2 regions of the Rhodococcus globerulus genome follow, and region 2 is predicted to be linked to the other one. Evidence: riboswitches for the same ligand, from Rfam matches in the RefSeq annotation. Region 2 holds a riboswitch; the other holds the start of a gene.
What was found. Region 2 has a riboswitch for cobalamin ahead of metE (5-methyltetrahydropteroyltriglutamate--homocysteine S-methyltransferase). Riboswitches for the same ligand answer to the same signal wherever they lie in the genome.
Positions count from the first base shown of each region.

Region 1: linked by a shared signal. The riboswitch ahead of KYT97_RS08790 (ABC transporter substrate-binding protein) and the one ahead of metE (5-methyltetrahydropteroyltriglutamate--homocysteine S-methyltransferase) in region 2 are both predicted to bind cobalamin.

Region 1 covers NZ_CP079698.1:1,920,698-1,928,719, forward strand. The annotation lists gene KYT97_RS08775 ((2Fe-2S)-binding protein) at 1-149, opposite strand, end outside; gene KYT97_RS08780 (ABC transporter ATP-binding protein) at 146-913, opposite strand; gene KYT97_RS08785 (FecCD family ABC transporter permease) at 910-1,950, opposite strand; gene KYT97_RS08790 (ABC transporter substrate-binding protein) at 1,947-2,900, opposite strand; cobalamin riboswitch at 3,076-3,203, opposite strand; gene KYT97_RS08795 (hypothetical protein) at 3,362-3,862, shown strand; gene KYT97_RS08800 (MMPL family transporter) at 4,018-6,138, shown strand; gene KYT97_RS31065 (hypothetical protein) at 6,251-6,373, shown strand; gene KYT97_RS08805 (ferredoxin family protein) at 6,403-7,329, opposite strand; gene KYT97_RS08810 (YdeI/OmpD-associated family protein) at 7,344-7,916, opposite strand; gene KYT97_RS08815 (hypothetical protein) at 7,916-8,022, opposite strand, start outside.
Region 2 covers NZ_CP079698.1:6,661,274-6,669,295, forward strand. The annotation lists gene KYT97_RS30460 (CGNR zinc finger domain-containing protein) at 1-495, opposite strand, end outside; gene KYT97_RS30465 (EamA family transporter) at 564-1,511, shown strand; gene KYT97_RS30470 (ABC transporter ATP-binding protein) at 1,557-2,495, shown strand; gene KYT97_RS30475 (ABC transporter permease) at 2,495-3,268, shown strand; gene KYT97_RS30480 (sensor histidine kinase) at 3,269-4,393, shown strand; gene KYT97_RS30485 (response regulator transcription factor) at 4,390-4,998, shown strand; gene KYT97_RS30490 (helix-turn-helix domain-containing protein) at 5,215-5,646, shown strand; cobalamin riboswitch at 5,755-5,963, shown strand; gene metE (5-methyltetrahydropteroyltriglutamate--homocysteine S-methyltransferase) at 6,100-8,022, shown strand, end outside.

The DNA.
Region 1 (8,022 bases), 2.0 Mb from region 2:
CGCTTTGCCGTATCCGCGACGCGCGCTGCCATCCAGTCCGGGTCCGTCATCACCTCGGCCGGGATGGTCGCCGGATAAGCGTCGAGGCTTTCGAAAAACGGAACCGCCGCCGCCATCCGCGCGTAGATCGCGCCTATCTCGTCATTCACGCCAGCCCCACAATCTCCATCCGCGGACGCACCCCGTGCTCCACGCGGGCCTTGATCCCGAATACCTCGGCCAGCAACGATTCTTCCAGCACCGCAGCGGTGGGCCCACACGCCCGCAAGTTTCCCGCCTCGAGCACCGCCAGTCGATCGCAATATTCGACGGCCAGGCGAAGATCATGCATCGTGACCACGACGGCCAACCCCTGCGACGCCAACTCCGTGAGCAGCTCCATCACGATCAGCTGATGCCGCAGGTCCAGATGATTGGTCGGCTCGTCCAACAACAGGATCTTCGGTTGCTGCGCCAGCGCCCGGGCAATGGATACGCGCTGACGCTCACCACCGGAGAGCGTCGCGACGTCCCTACCGGCCAGTGCCTCGAGACCGACCTGTTCAATGCACCGATCCACGATGTTGCCGTCTCGCTCCGTCGTGCGATCCAGCCAATTTCGGTGCGGCGTGCGTCCGAGAGCAACGGATTCACGCACCGAAAGCCCACCGGACACCGCCGGTTCCTGAACACTGGCCGAGACGGTTCGGGCAATCTCCCTGCGCGACAATGCCGTCGCGTCCACCCGATCGATCAGCACCGCACCACCGCTGGGAGTCAGCGCGTTGTAACAGCAACGCAGCGCAGTCGTCTTGCCACTGCCATTCGGGCCGACCAAGCCGAGAATCTCACCTGCGGAAGCCTGGAAACCTATGCCGTGCAACACCTCACGATTTCCGAGCCGGGCCCGCGTGTCGACGAGTTCGAGAATCACTGCTCCAACCTCCTGTACTGCCGGTAGAGCATCCAGACGAATATCGGCGCTCCCACCAAGGCAGTGATCACACCCACCGGGAGCTCTGTCGATTCCGACACCGAGCGTGCCACCGTGTCAGCAGCCACCATCGCCACTGCGCCCAGCAATGCGGCGGCGGGAAGCAGACGGATTGCTCTGGTACCCACCACAAATCCCGCAAGGTGCGGAATCAGCAATCCGATGAAACCGATGCCGCCTGCGACGCTCACCGCAGCGCCGGCCAGGACGGACACCGCAAGCAGTGACAACACGCGGAAGCGTCGCACGTTCATACCCAAGGCTGCGGCGCCGTCGTCGCCGGTCTGCAGGACGTCCATCCAACGCGCGCTGAGCAGCAACGCAACTCCGACGACAACAAGCGCGACGGTCGGGAAGATCAGCGTCGACCATCTCGAATCGCCGAATCCGCCTGCTATCCAGTGCATCACGGACGTCACGTGCCGATCGTCGGCCAGAACCAGAATGCAGAACGTGATGAGCGCCGAGAAGATCTGGGCCAGAGCAACTCCCACCAGGATGATCGCCGTGGGCTGAGGGTATCTGCCACCGATCACCAGGGCGAGGAACAGCGGGATCATCGCGCCGACAAAGGCCGCGACGGGAATCGTGAAAACGCCCAGGACACCGACACCGATACCCAGCACGGAAACCAGCACCACCATGAAACCCGCGCCGGACGACACACCGAGAAGGTACGGATCGGCCAACGGATTGCGGGTGACCGCCTGTGCCACCGCACCTGAGAGCGCCAACGACGCACCCACCACGGCAGCGGTGAGGGCGCGCGGCAGGCGGGAGTCGATCACTATCGACTCCCGCGCCGCCGTCCACCAGGTCTCGAAAGTCCCTGGCGCCAAGCGTGCTCCGACTATCGCCCACACGTCACCGACGGGAATGCGCACCGACCCGAACGACACCGCCAACCCCAGCATGGCTGCCAGGGCTACCAGCAGTCCGGCCAGCAGAGCGCCGTAACCGGAACGTGAAAGTGTCACTTCGCCGGGTCAGTGCCTGCAGTAGCAGCACCCGGATGGAAAGCGCTCGCAATGGTCTGTGCCGAGCGCACCAAACGGGAACTCTCGAAGAGATCGGCAAGAGGCACCACGACAAATCGGTTCTGCGCGACAGCCGGAGTGGTTGCCATCAACGGCTGGGACCGCAGGAAGTCGATCTTCTGATCCGCTGTCTTGTCTCCGTAGTCGATGACGACGATCGCCTGGGGCGCGCGCTCGGCAACAGCCTCCCAGCTTGCATCGATGTAGGGCTTGGCACCCTCGGAGAAGATGTTTGTCACGCCGGAGTACTCGGCAACCAGTTGCCCGACGCCGACGCCACCGATCGTGGTCGGAACATCCTCACCGCTGTCGTAGAAGAACGCGGATACCGGCGCGGCATCGCCGATCGACGCGCGGACTGCGTCAAGGCCAGAGCTGATCTGTTCGGCTACGGCGCGAGCGGAATCCTCGACACCCAAGACCCGGCCGAGTTGGGTGTAGTCGTTCTCGAGCAGTCCGATATCGGGGAAACCGGTGCCGCAGTATTCCGAGAAGAGGAAGGTATTGATCCCTTTCTCGGCAAACGCGTCGCGTGATCTTCCCTGCTTCTCGTTGAATGCGCTGGTCATTCCGCCGACAACGAAGTCGGGATCCACGTCCAGAATCTGCTCGGCGCTCGGGAAGGTATCGGACAGACTGGGGATCTTATTGAACTGTTCGGCGGTCTCCGCGGTGGGCGGGTTGTCGCTGTATGCCCGTCCGACAATGCGGTCACCCGCGCCGATCTCGATAAGTGCTTCGGTGACATGGCCGTTCAAGGACACAATTCTCTGCGGCGGCGAATCGAAGACCAGTTCACGGTCGCAATTGGTGATGCTGACCGGCTGAGCGAACGACTCCGTCGACGCAGAGTTTTCGGTTGCCTCACCTTTCGAACAACCGGCGGCCATCAACGCAGTCGCGATCAACACGACAACGGCGCGGGTGGGGGAAATCTTGAGTGACACGGGACCTCGCAAAAGGGCTCAGAGCCACGAATGAGAATCCTGGGAGAACACCCACCACGTATAGGGAATCCGCGGGCAGTGCTCTCGCTGGACTTCCGGTTCGTAGACCACGACGAATGGATGTCGCACACCACGCGGCGGGCATTCGGGCTCATTCGTTCTCGATGATTCGAGAACGAACCTACCGTTGCGGGTCAGCGCCGGAATTGGACCGGCTTCCCCCACACGCATGGCTTGCAAGTGCTTCCAGCAGTATGCCTGACACATCCGAACCGAATCGCAGGCGGCCTCGCCGCGTACATTCCGGACTCTCTCCAGAGCACGGTATTCCGCCACGGACCTCGAAAAAGGATTAGCATGCGGTACCACCGAAATTCGGAAACTCTGGACAGATCGGAATAGACGTGAAAAAGATTCTGAATTCCCTTTCCGAGGACGAATACGTGTTGATCCTCGAGACCAAAAAGGATCAGATTGCCGAACTCGACGAAGACGAACTGATCGCCCTGCACACGCGCATTCGTCGAGCCCGCAACAAGTACACAAAGTTGTACCGACGTGCGGGTTCGGCAAAAGTGGCCGAGAAGAAGGGACGCGGATCCGGTAAGTCGGCAAATGCGCGCAACGCCGGCAAAGCAGAAGTTTTCGAAGACGCGCTCAGCAGAGTGAGCCGCCGGCTGGCAGCGGTCTCGCGCCAGAGCGCCCGAGAGCTCAAGGACGAGCGGCTGGGTCGCGCTCGCAAGGACGCACCGTCCTTCAGCGACATCGACACGGGTAACGGAAAGGTCGCGTCCGCGGGCAAGGCTCGCGTCGACGAAACTCGTAGTTCTCCGGGCAAGAAGAAGTTCGAAGCGTCCAGTATCGCCGCCGGTGCACGGCGTCAGGCCAAGAAGGACAATCGCTGACTCCACGCACCAGGTATTAGCCGATGTTGCCGCTGAACGTGACTTACGTTCAGCGGCAACGGTGTGTCATGCCCAGAATCCCTCCCCGGATACAGAATCCCTCCCCCCGATACAGTCGGTACGGCCATGTCCGAAAATTTCACCGGAGTTGATCAATGACACGCTGGGCCCAAACCGTCGTTTCCCGAAAATGGTGGGTGCTCTCGCTCGCAGTTCTCATCGTGCTGATCAGTGGCGTGTGGGGTCTCGGAGTATTCGGAAAGCTCAGCCAAGGAGGGTTTGTCGACCCGGGTAGCGACTCCGCGAAGGTCGCAGCAATCGTCGAGGAAAACCTCGGACCGCAAACCGCGGACATCATTGCGATCTACACACCGACCGACGGCCGAAGTCTCGACGACATCGGCCCGGCGGTGACAGCCACCGTCGACGAATTCACGGCCAACGTCCCGACGGCCTCGGTGAAGTCGTATTGGACCGCCGACGCCGCGACCAAGGCAAATCTGGTCTCCAACGACGGAACGATGGGCGCGGTTGCCATCACCTTGGCACCGGATTCCGGAGTCACCTCCGCCACTTTTTCCGATCTGCTCCCCACGCTCGAAGTGGAAGGCGCGCAAGCACAATTCGCTGGAAACACGGTAGTCGGTGTCGCCTTCAACACCACGCTGGAGAAGGATCTTGTTGTCGCGGAGGCCATAGCCATCCCGATCACCCTCGTGTTGTTGGTCTTCATCTTCGGCGGTCTTGTCGCTGCAGCCGTACCGGTTTTTGTCGGAGTTCTGAGCGTGCTGAGCGCCTTGGCCGTACTGCGAGTTCTGACGTCGGTCACCGAGGTCAGTTCGTTCTCGATCAACGTGGCCTCACTGCTGGGGCTCGGCCTTGCCATCGACTACGGATTGTTTGTCGTCGGGCGATACCGCGAGGAACTGAACTCCGGTTCCGAACCGGGTGCCGCAGCCACCCGCACGGTCCTGACGGCCGGTCGTACCGTGATGTTCTCGGGGCTGCTGCTGATCTGCGCGTTCAGCGGCATGCTCGTGTTCCCCCAAGCTGTGATTCGTTCACTCGGGTTCGGCGCCATCGCCGCCGTGCTGAGCGCGGCAGTACTGTCGCTGACCGCGGTACCCGCCTTGCTTGCCATTCTGGGCCACCGCATCAACTCGTTGACGTGGCGCAAGGGCGCAGCCCAACGCGGAGAAGAACGTTCACGCAGGTTCTGGGGTCGCGTCGTCACGTGGGTGATGAAACGACCTGTTGCCGTATCGATCACGATTGTCACCCTGCTTCTCGTACTGGCGTCGCCGCTGCTGGGCGCGCGACTTGGCGAACTCTCGTACACCGCATTGCCCACCGACGACCCCGCTCGTACTGCAATGGACACGCTGGTCAACGAATTTCCCCAGACCGGGAACGGCGCAACACTGATCCTGCAGGCGGAGGGCGATACCGTACTCAACCCTGCCGAAGGCACGGCAATAGCCGAAGCCGCAAGCCAAGTCGAGGGCATCGCGCAGGCTACCGTCGTCGCGAGCACCAACTCGCTGATCGCAATCCAAGCGTTCTACAGCGAAGGATCCACGCCGCAGTCCCAAAGTGACGCTGTCACCGACCTACGCGAGATACCTGCGCCCGACGGCGCCGAATTATTGGTCGGCGGCGGGCAAGCCACCGTCGACGACGGCAACAACGCTGTCCTGCACTGGTTGCCGGTCATGATTCTGATCATGGTCGGTTCAACCCTGATTCTGCTGTTCCTCGCCTTCGGATCAATTGTGTTGCCCATCAAGGCTGTGCTGATGGCTGCCTTGAGCTTGGCAACCACCTTCGGCGTCCTCACCTTCGTCTTCCAGGAGGGCCACGGCGTCGAACTTCTCGGTGTCAGCCAGACACCGCTCGAAGCAACATTTGTTGTCCTGATCCTGGCCGTTGTCTTCGGACTGTCCACCGACTACGAGGTTTTCCTCATGTCGCGCATGGTCGAAGCGAAGAACGACGGCGCGACAACGGAAGAGGCCGTCAAGTTCGGCACCGAGCGAACGGGCCGCATCGTGACGGCCGCAGCACTGCTCCTCATCGTCGTGACGGGCGCTTTTGCCATGTCAGGTCTTGGAGTAATGAAGTTCCTCGGAGTCGGCATGATCGTGGCACTGATCGTCGACGCAACCATCATCCGCATGCTCCTCGTTCCGTCCCTGGTGAAGCTCATGGGCGAAGCAAACTGGTGGGCGCCGGCGTGGATGAAGAAAATCCACGCGAAGGTCGGCATCGGGCACTGACCCGCTCCTGGTTTTCCCCGATCGGGTAGTCATCCTCGAGGATGACTACCCGATTGCGTAAATGGATCTCTGGGGCGATGTTCTTCGGCGCCAGGGTCGTCAGACTTGAAGCATGACAATTTTCGAGTGGATTCTCACCGTCCCCGCCATCGCCGTCGGCGGGGCATTCCTGTTCTCAGGCATCGTCACGGCGGGACTGGACTTCGACGCCGACGACGGAATCCTGGTGAACTGATGTACGACTGCGACTGATCACGACTGCGACTAATTAAGAATCAGACCCGAACCCAGTTCGCGAACGGACGTGGCAACAACGGGCCGAACAGGTTTGGGATCCGCCCCACAGCTGGGTGGACGCGGAGCCAACTCCGACGTCTGCGTTTCCACTTCCCAACTCCGACCGTCGACGTGCTCGACGATGCACAGCTGACCACCCAGATCGTCCACAGTCAGATCGTCGATACCGCAGGGAATGTACTGCCGGACAGCAATTTCCGCGACCTGTCCCACCGAGTTCCACGGACTCCGGCCCCGCAACCCGGGAAGATGAACTTGACCGCGAACCGCTGACTCCACCGCCGCAAGGCTTTCCGCCCCGGACAGTCGGCCGTAGGTATAGCCACTGGGCAACAGGATCATCGACGGCGCAAACCGATGACCACCCGTATGCGAGCATTCCCATACATTCTCACCGAACGCCGGAACCAACTCCGCCGCAATCGGCCTGCCCAGAACTGCGCAACACTGATCACGTTTTCCGTGCGCGCACACCAGCACCACGGGTTCGTCGACCCTGACACCCAGTCCTGGGGCCGGCCCACTGAGCAGAGCGAAGTCGATGTCGAGAAGATCGAACGGCGAATCGATCTGCAGTCGTTCACACCACGAATCATCGGGATCGGAACGAGCAAGAAGCACCGTGTGACCGGCAGACAGTGCGCGACCGGCAGACAGTGTCTCGTTTCGACCGGGATGTCTGATGAACATCACACGCACGTCCGCAGCGTCCGCGCGTCGACTCAATTCGGTGGCAAGTTCCTCCCCGAGAGCCGTGCCGTCGAGAACATCCCGACCCCAGGCACCGACAAACTCGAGGCACACCCAACCACGCACAACGGCCGCCGTGCCTTCCAACGGTTCGTCGACGGCAGACAACGCTGAGCAGGTCTTGGCTTCGGTCACAAGTGCCATTGTGTCAGCCCTCGTCAGTGAAACTTCTTACCCTCCTCGAGTTGGCTGATGAACTTCTGTATCCGGCGGGTCCTGGTCTCCGGGCGCTTCGCTTCCAACAGGCGATAGAAGATCGCGAACCGATTAGTCGAATTCAACGTTTCGTAGAAGGCCTGCGCTTGGGGATTCAAGGCCAATGCGTCGAGGAAATCCTGCGGCACCTCGGCTTTCGCGGACCCTTCGTACGCGCGCTCCCACCTGCCGTCGGCTTTGGCTTTATCGATTGCAGCAATGCCCGCGGGTTCGAGCAATCCTTCACTCTCGAGTCTCGCGACAATCTCCACGTTGCGTTTCGACCACGGGCTACGCGTCGTGCGCGGCGAGAACTTCCGCAAGAAAAAGTTGTCGTCGACCTTCCTCGGCAGACTGTCGATCCACCCGAAACACAGGGCGACATCGAGCGCCTGGTCGTAGTCGATCGACGAATGGGGTGATGACTTCTTGGCCATCTTCAGCCACACCCCTGGACTCACGTCGTAGTTCTCGGATAACCACCGACGGAATTCCGCGCCGTCCGCAAAGTATTCGATATCGAGTTCCGGCGCCATCAGTACTCCTCTACCCGATTCCTACGGCCACCCGGCCACTGAGATGCAGATCGAAACGCGACACCGGTAGCTACCCATACTCTGACAAATCCCTGCGACAGATATC
Region 2 (8,022 bases):
ACAGTTTCCGGTGTCGCAGTATCGCTTCGAGCGATTGCGCGACAGATCCACGAATACTGCGTCACAATCAGGAGCGGTACACCACTGCAGACGCGAGAACTCCCCAGTGCGGATCAGATCGAGCACACCCATCGCCGCTTCGGCGGCCATCCGATCGACGAGGGGCGCATCGTCCGCCGTGACGTGCAGATGCCACCCGAGATCGTCGTGCCGGGCGAGTCTCGGCTGCGCTCCCGATTCGGCCAGCAGCGTGTTCACCACCGCGACGGCGTCGTCTACTTCGGTCACTTCCCAGAACTGTCGCAGACGTGGACGTAGCGTCCGCACCGCATCGAGTTCGCTCTGCGTGCCGTCGCGTCGCCCGGTCCACTTGTCCGTATCGAGAAATCGAGTCAGTTCTTCCTGATCAGGCAGAAGTTCGCCGCCTCCTCGAGCAGTGTTCACCAACGACGCAGCGAAGACGAGCGCCGATTCCGTGTCATCAGCAAAATTCACTTTGACTCCTGAGCATTGTCAACCTAGTGTCATCATCGTAATCGCTTTTACTCCTGACGGGTGACGACGTGAACTCTCGCAACGGCTTGATCTTCGCTCTACTGTCCGCTGCGACCTTCGGCGTCTCCGGCCCCTTCGCCAAATCTCTCATCGAATCCGGTTGGTCGCCGGGAGGCGCGGTGTTCGCGCGCGTTGCCGGCGGCGCACTCGTGATGATGGTGATTGCACTGGGAACCCAGTGGCGTCGTATGCGGCAAGTGACGGCCCACACGCGAACGGTATTACTGTACGGAGTGTTCGCAATATCCGGAGTGCAGTTGTGTTTCTTCAATGCGGTGCAACATCTTTCGGTCGGCGTTGCGCTTCTTCTCGAGTACCTGGCCCCCATCATCGTCATCGGATGGGTGTGGATCACCAAGGGCGCACGGCCGAGCGTGCAGACACTTCTGGGAGCAGCGATCGCCCTGGTAGGCGCGGCCGTGGTCATCGATGTCTTCGGCTCGGCAGAGATCAGTGCCGTCGGCGTCGCTTGGGGACTGGCAGCAGCTGCCTGTCTCGCAGTGTATTTCGTAATTTCCGAACGGGCCGACGGCGATCTGCACCCTGTTGTGCTCGCAGCGTCCGGGCTGACTGTCAGCGCAGTGCTCATCGGACTACTCGGAGTGATCGGCGCACTCCCCCTTGCATTCTCGTCGTCGAACACCGTCGTGGCAGGCCATTCTGTGGGAGTGTGGCTGCCGATAGTGATTCTGGTCGTCGTCAGTACCGTCATCGCCTATCTCACCGGCATCGCCGCGATCACGTTGTTGGGACCCACAATCGGGTCGCTCGTAGCCCTCACCGAGGTCCTGTGCGCAGTGATCGCAGCCTGGATACTTGTCGGCGAATCCATCACCGTCATCCAAGGCATCGGCGGCGCAGCGATTATCGTCGGCCTGGTACTCGCCCGCCTCGGCCAGCAGCCACCGAAACCCGCGACTGCCAAACCAATGACAAATGTCATGGCCGAAGAATGACGGATCGACGAGGGCTCCCCTGCCGAAAACCGGCAGATTCGAGGTATGACCTCAGCACAGGCACTGCATCCACCCGTTGACGGACGAGCACACGACGCCATTCGATTGACCGGACTTCACAAGCGCTTCGGCGATGTGGGCGCAGTCAACGGCATCGACCTGAGTATTCGCCCCGGTGAAATAGTGGCGTTTCTCGGCCCGAACGGCGCCGGAAAAACCACCACCATCGACTTGATTCTCGGCCTGTCGAAGCCGACATCCGGTGACGTGAGCGTCTTCGGGATGGCGCCGCGCGCAGCGATAGCCCGCGGACTGGTCTCCGCGGTCATGCAGAGCGGCGGACTACTCAAAGAACTGACAGTTGCCGAGACGGTGCAACTGACGGCGAGTCTGTACGCACACCCTCGCCCCGTCGACGAAGTCCTGCGCCGCGCCGGAATCCTCGACATCGCCGGCCGACTCGTCAGCAAGTGCTCCGGCGGGCAACAGCAGCGCCTGAGATTTGCGATGGCCCTCCTGTCGGACCCGAGACTTCTCATCCTCGACGAACCGACCACCGGCATGGATGTCGAAGGGCGCCGGGACTTCTGGTCGGCCATCCGAGCCGACGCGGATCAAGGACGCACCGTTCTGTTTGCGACGCACTACCTCGAAGAAGCCGACGTCTACGCCGACCGCATCATTCTGGTCCGGCAAGGAACTATCGTGGCCGACGGAACCACCGCCGAGGTCAAAGCCATGGCGTCCGGACGAACCCTGCACGCGCGGGTTCCTGGCCTGACCGACGAACTTCTACGCGCGATCCCGCACTCGGATGCCGTCGAACTGCGCGGCGAGGCACTGACGGTGCACTCAGGCAACACCGATGCCGTCGCACGGTTCCTCCTGAACAACACAGCGGCCCGCGATCTCGAAATCGTCTCGCGCGGACTCGAAGACGCCTTCATCGCACTCACGTCGAACAACTCCGAAGGACAGAAGTGATGACCACTGCAACAGAACGAACCGTCGTACCACTGGGCGGGTTCAACACGACCTTGCTGCGTTTGGAACTGCGTCGCCTGACCCGTAATCGGCGCACGATGCTCTTCACACTTGTCATGCCGGTGGTCTTCTACCTGGTCTTCGGGTTGGGGCAAAGCGACGACGCTCATGACATCGGGCACGGCAACGTCGCGGCGTACATCATGATCAGCATGGCGTTGTACGGCGCGATGCTCGCAACCACCAGCGGCGGCGCGATGGTGTCGATCGAGCGAGCATCCGGGTGGAGCAGGCAACTTCGGCTGACACCGTTGACTCCGGTCGCCTACATCGCCGTCAAATTGATCATGGCCATGCTGCTCGGTCTCGCGTCGATCCTCGTTGTCTATGTTGTCGGCTCGTTCACCTCTGCTCAGATGGACGGATCATTGTGGTTCACAACGGCATTGATCGCTTGGCTCGGATCGTCGATCTTCGCGGCCTTCGGCCTGTTCATGGGATACCTGCTGCCGAGTGAGAACGTCATGCAACTGCTCGGTCCCGGGCTCGCACTGCTGGCATTCGGCGGCGGTCTGTTTGTTCCGCTCCAGGATGGTTCGGTGTGGGCGACCATCGCTCAATTCACTCCGATGTTCGGCATCAACGCGCTGGCGCACGCGCCGCTGACCGGCAATAGCGTCCACTGGACGTGGATCGTCAATATTCTGGTGTGGTTCGCCGTCTTCGCTGCCGGAGCGATCTGGCGGTTCCAACAAGATACGGAGCGTGTGTAGTTGTCGGAGACCACTCGCCCAATCGATTCCGCCGCGATGCCGCGACGGAATCGTTTCGGCATTCTGTTTGCCGCCGTGTGGATGATTTTTCTCGGTGGTCCCCTCATCGAGGGATGGAACCTTCGCGACGAATTACGCGGCTGGGCAGGGATTCTTGCGACGCTTACCTTCGGCGCTCTCTACCTCTACACCTTTGCCCGGGTACAGCAGCGCCGTCTCACCCTCAGCGGGGAACCGACAGTTCGCCGCGCGGTACTCACGTTGGCCGGTCTGACTGCACTCGCTGCTGTGATCATCGTCAGTGTCGGGCCGACCGGTCTCGCAACTGCGCCCTACCTCGCGGTCACGGCCGTCACAATGCTTCCGACCGTGGCCGGCGGCATTCTCACCTTGGCCATTGCCGCTTCGGTGGAAATCGTCAGTGTCAGCGCCGGATGGGGAAACTATTCGGGCCTGTCACTCGGAGTGTGCGCCGCCGCGTTTGCCACGTGGGGCGTCATGTCCCTCATCAGACGCAATATTGCGATGGTCCACGAACGAGAAGAACAGGAACTGCGTGCCGTCATGGAAGAACGCGCTCGAATGGCGCGCGATCTCCATGACATCCTCGGACATTCGCTCACCGTCATCACCGTCAAAGCCGAACTGGCCAACCGATTGTTGGACGTCGACGTCGAGCGAGCTCGCAGTGAACTCGACGATCTCGAACGGCTTTCCCGAGACGCTTTGGCTGATGTGCGCTCGGCCGTGGACGGCTTTCGAACCATCTCACTTCCCGTCGAGATCGCCCGTGCCCGGGAGGCTCTCCGTGCCGCCGGCATCGAAGATCATTCCCCGAACAGTACCGAAATGGTCCCGCGACACTTGCGGGAGTTGTTTGCCTGGACAGTTCGGGAAGGTGTCACCAACGTCGTACGTCACAGCGCCGCAACACAATGCACCATCACCATCGACGAGAAGAGCGTCGAAATTGTCGACGACGGGATCTCCGGTGAGAATACGACGATCGGCAACGGGTTGACCGGACTGCGTGAACGCGCCGCAGCGGCGGGAGCCCGCCTGACCATCAACAGCGCCGCGCACCAGGGCTTTTCACTGCAGGTCCATGAACAGGAGAACACGTGAGCATTCGGCTACTACTCGCCGACGACCAGGCATTGGTTCGCGGCGCCCTGGCGGCGCTCCTCGATCTCGAAACCGATCTGACCGTGGTCGCGGAAGTTGGTCGAGGCGACGAGGTTGTTGCGGCAGCTATGGAACACCGCCCCGACGTTGCGCTACTGGACGTGGAGATGCCGGGGATGGACGGGATCGCTGCCACGTCGGCGTTGCTGGAAGCGCTCCCACAGACACGCGTGCTGATCGTGACAACCTTCGGGCGGCCAGGATTTCTTCGCAAGGCAATGCACGCCGGGGCCACCGGTTTTGTCGTCAAGGACACCCCGGCGCGGCAACTCGCCGACGCGGTGCGACGCGTTCATGCGGGGTTGCGCGTCGTAGATCCCACGTTGGCGGCAGACAGCCTTGTCAGCGGCGAATCTCCGCTGACCGACCGCGAAACCGAAGTACTGCGCGCCGCGAAGGCCGGCGCACCCGTTGCAGCTATCGCCGCCGAGCTATTCCTGTCAGCCGGCACCGTTCGCAATCACCTGTCGTCCGCGATGGGGAAGACCGGTGGTGCAACGCGCGGAGAATCTGCCCGAATCGCCGAATCCAACGGTTGGTTATAAGAAGAGCAGGGTCCCCACATAGAGTCCCGTATCCGGCAATTCCGTCGCAATTAATGCCAATCCCTCTCCCGCCTGCAGTTCTGACGCAAATCTTCACGTATCCTGTTACCTGGTTCCACAGCAACACGTTGCGGAACCAAGTAGCGGAGTACCGACCCACCTTTGGTTACCTACCAGTTATCAGATGGTTGAGCGGACAACACAGGGGGAAGGCTCATGGCGAGATTCAGCCAACGATTGAATGCGCTGTTCGAGTCCGCCCCCAATCACGTCACCAACGCCATGGTTGTGCGCAGCATGACCGAAGACGGTTGTCGCATCTCGACTCCCTACTTGTCGCAACTCCGCACGGGTGTCCGAACCAATCCCTCACCCGAAGTTGTCTCCGCCCTCGCCCGATTCTTCGAAGTGACTCCGGACTATTTTTTCAACCCCGACCAAGAAGTGCCATTTCTTGCAAGCGGCGATTCCGACCATATTCTGCTCGCACAGCTTCACAATGATCGCCTACGCAATCTCACGTCCCGGGTCGTCGACCTTTCTCCGGCATCACAGGCCCTGCTTGTCGAAATGGCAGAAAATCTCCGATCATCGGAAAATCTTCCCCGCGTCCCTCCCGACTCCAACTCGTACTCGTGGCGCGCCTAGCCCGTCGACCGAAGGCATACAGGCACTCCTTTTCCTGCTCCGACGCTCGTGGCCCTATGCTGGGCAACGCAGCTGGTTCGCCCGGCGCGGTCATGAGGAGCCCCGAAGACCGTTCCTGGCGTCGAAGCTCCGTCAGCCCAGGCTGACGGAGTGAGAGGGAACCCGGTGAAAATCCGGGACTGTCCCGCAGCGGTAAGCAGGAACGACCGCCGTCTACATGCACTGGGCATCTTGCCTGGGAAGCGACGGCCAGTAGGTTCGATCACCACGATCGAGAGCCCGCGAGTCCGAAGACCTGCCGACTGTGTCGGGCACGCCGTGCCCGACGGTCCACCGCCTCGTGGAATGGGCGCGTAGATCTCGAGAAGTGGTCGCATGTTTGATCGCGGCCTCATGAGGTGTACCCGTCTGCCGGCAGTGGCCATCAGTGCAATGGCAATCTGGAGAAACTCCGTGACAACAACATTCACCGCGACCGTGCTGGGCTCTCCGCGCATCGGTCCTCATCGCGAACTCAAGCGGGCCATCGAAAGCTACTGGGCGGGGCGTATCGACGCCGACGCCTTGGCGCGAGTAGCTCGTGACCTCCGTCGGCAGGGCTTGGCCGACCTTCGTGACCAGGGTCTCGACTCCATCCCGGTCAACACTTTTTCCTTCTACGACCAGATGCTCGACACGGCAGTGCTTCTCGGGGCGTTGCCCGAGCGGGTCGCCTCCGTCGCCGATCCGTTGGACCGCTATTTTGCGGCCGCACGCGGCACCGACACCATCGCACCGCTCGAGATGACGAAGTGGTTCGATACCAATTACCACTATCTGGTCCCCGAGATTTCACCGTCGACGACTTTCGCGCTCGACGCCTCCAAGGTGCTCGGCGAACTGGCGGAAGCACTCACCGACGGAATTCCCGCTCGCCCGGTTGTTATCGGACCCGTCACGTTCCTTCTCCTCTCGAAGGCTGTCGGAACCGAAGAACCTCTTCTGACGCGGATCGATGAACTGGTTCCGCTGTACGCGGACCTTCTCGGCAAGCTCGCCGAAGCCGGGGCCACGTGGGTACAGATCGACGAACCGGCGCTCGTCGGCGACCGCACCGACGAGGAGATCGAGGCCGCGCGGTCGCTCTACGAACAGCTTTCACTGTTGTCGAACCGACCGGCAATTTTGCTGGCGTCGTACTTCGGCTCGTTGGGCGATGCACTGCCCGCCCTGGCGTCCACCGCAGTCGACGGTTTTGCGATCGACCTTGTCGCAGGACATGATTCGATAGGTTCCGTCTCAGACCTCGCCCGAAAATTGGTAGTCGCCGGAGTTGTCGACGGTCGTAACATCTGGCGAACGGACCTGGATTCGGCGCTGTCCACGCTTGGCGGGTTGCTCGGCAGCGTCGAGAGGCTTGCCGTCTCCACGTCGTGCTCACTCCTGCACGTTCCGTACTCGCTCTCGCAGGAACCTGATCTCGACAAAGCCCTTCGCTCCTGGCTTGCATTCGGCGCCGAAAAGGTGCGGGAAGTGGCAACACTTGCCACCGCACTGACCCAGGGTCGCGAATCCGTCGAGGACGAATTCGGCCTCGCTCGCGCCGCCGCGTCGACTCGCAGGGACGACAAGCGACTCAACGACGCACGCGTGCGTGGGCGTCTTGAAGCCGTGCTGAATTCGGCGACCAACCGCGCACCGGCAGCAGAGCGCCGTAAAGCTCAGGCCGAATTGCTGTCGCTTCCTCCCCTTCCGACCACCACTATCGGTTCGTACCCGCAGACATCCAAGATTCGGGTGGCTCGTGCGGCATTGCGCAAGGGCGAGATCGACGGAGGCGAATACATCTCGCGCATGCGCGCCGAGATCGCGGATGTGGTTGCGCTCCAAGAGAAGTTGGACCTGGACGTGCTCGTGCACGGAGAACCCGAACGCAACGACATGGTCCAGTACTTCGCCGAACAGCTCGAGGGATTCTTCGCGACCGCGAATGGTTGGGTGCAGTCGTACGGAACGCGCTGTGTACGTCCGCCGATCCTTTACGGCGATGTCTCCCGACCGAAGCCGATGACGGTCGACTGGATCACCTACGCGCAGTCACTGACCGACAAGCCGGTCAAGGGGATGCTCACGGGACCGGTCACGATTCTGGCGTGGTCGTTCGTGCGTGACGATCAGCCACTTGCCGACTCCGCCAATCAGGTTGCACTGGCGATTCGGGACGAAACCGTCGACCTACAGGCTGCCGGCATCGGCATCATCCAGGTAGACGAGCCCGCACTTCGTGAGCTGCTCCCGTTGCGAGCCGCCGATCAGTCGGCATACCTGGACTGGTCGGTCGGGTCGTTCCGACTGGCAACGTCGGGCGTCGCGGATTCCACGGCGATCCACACCCAT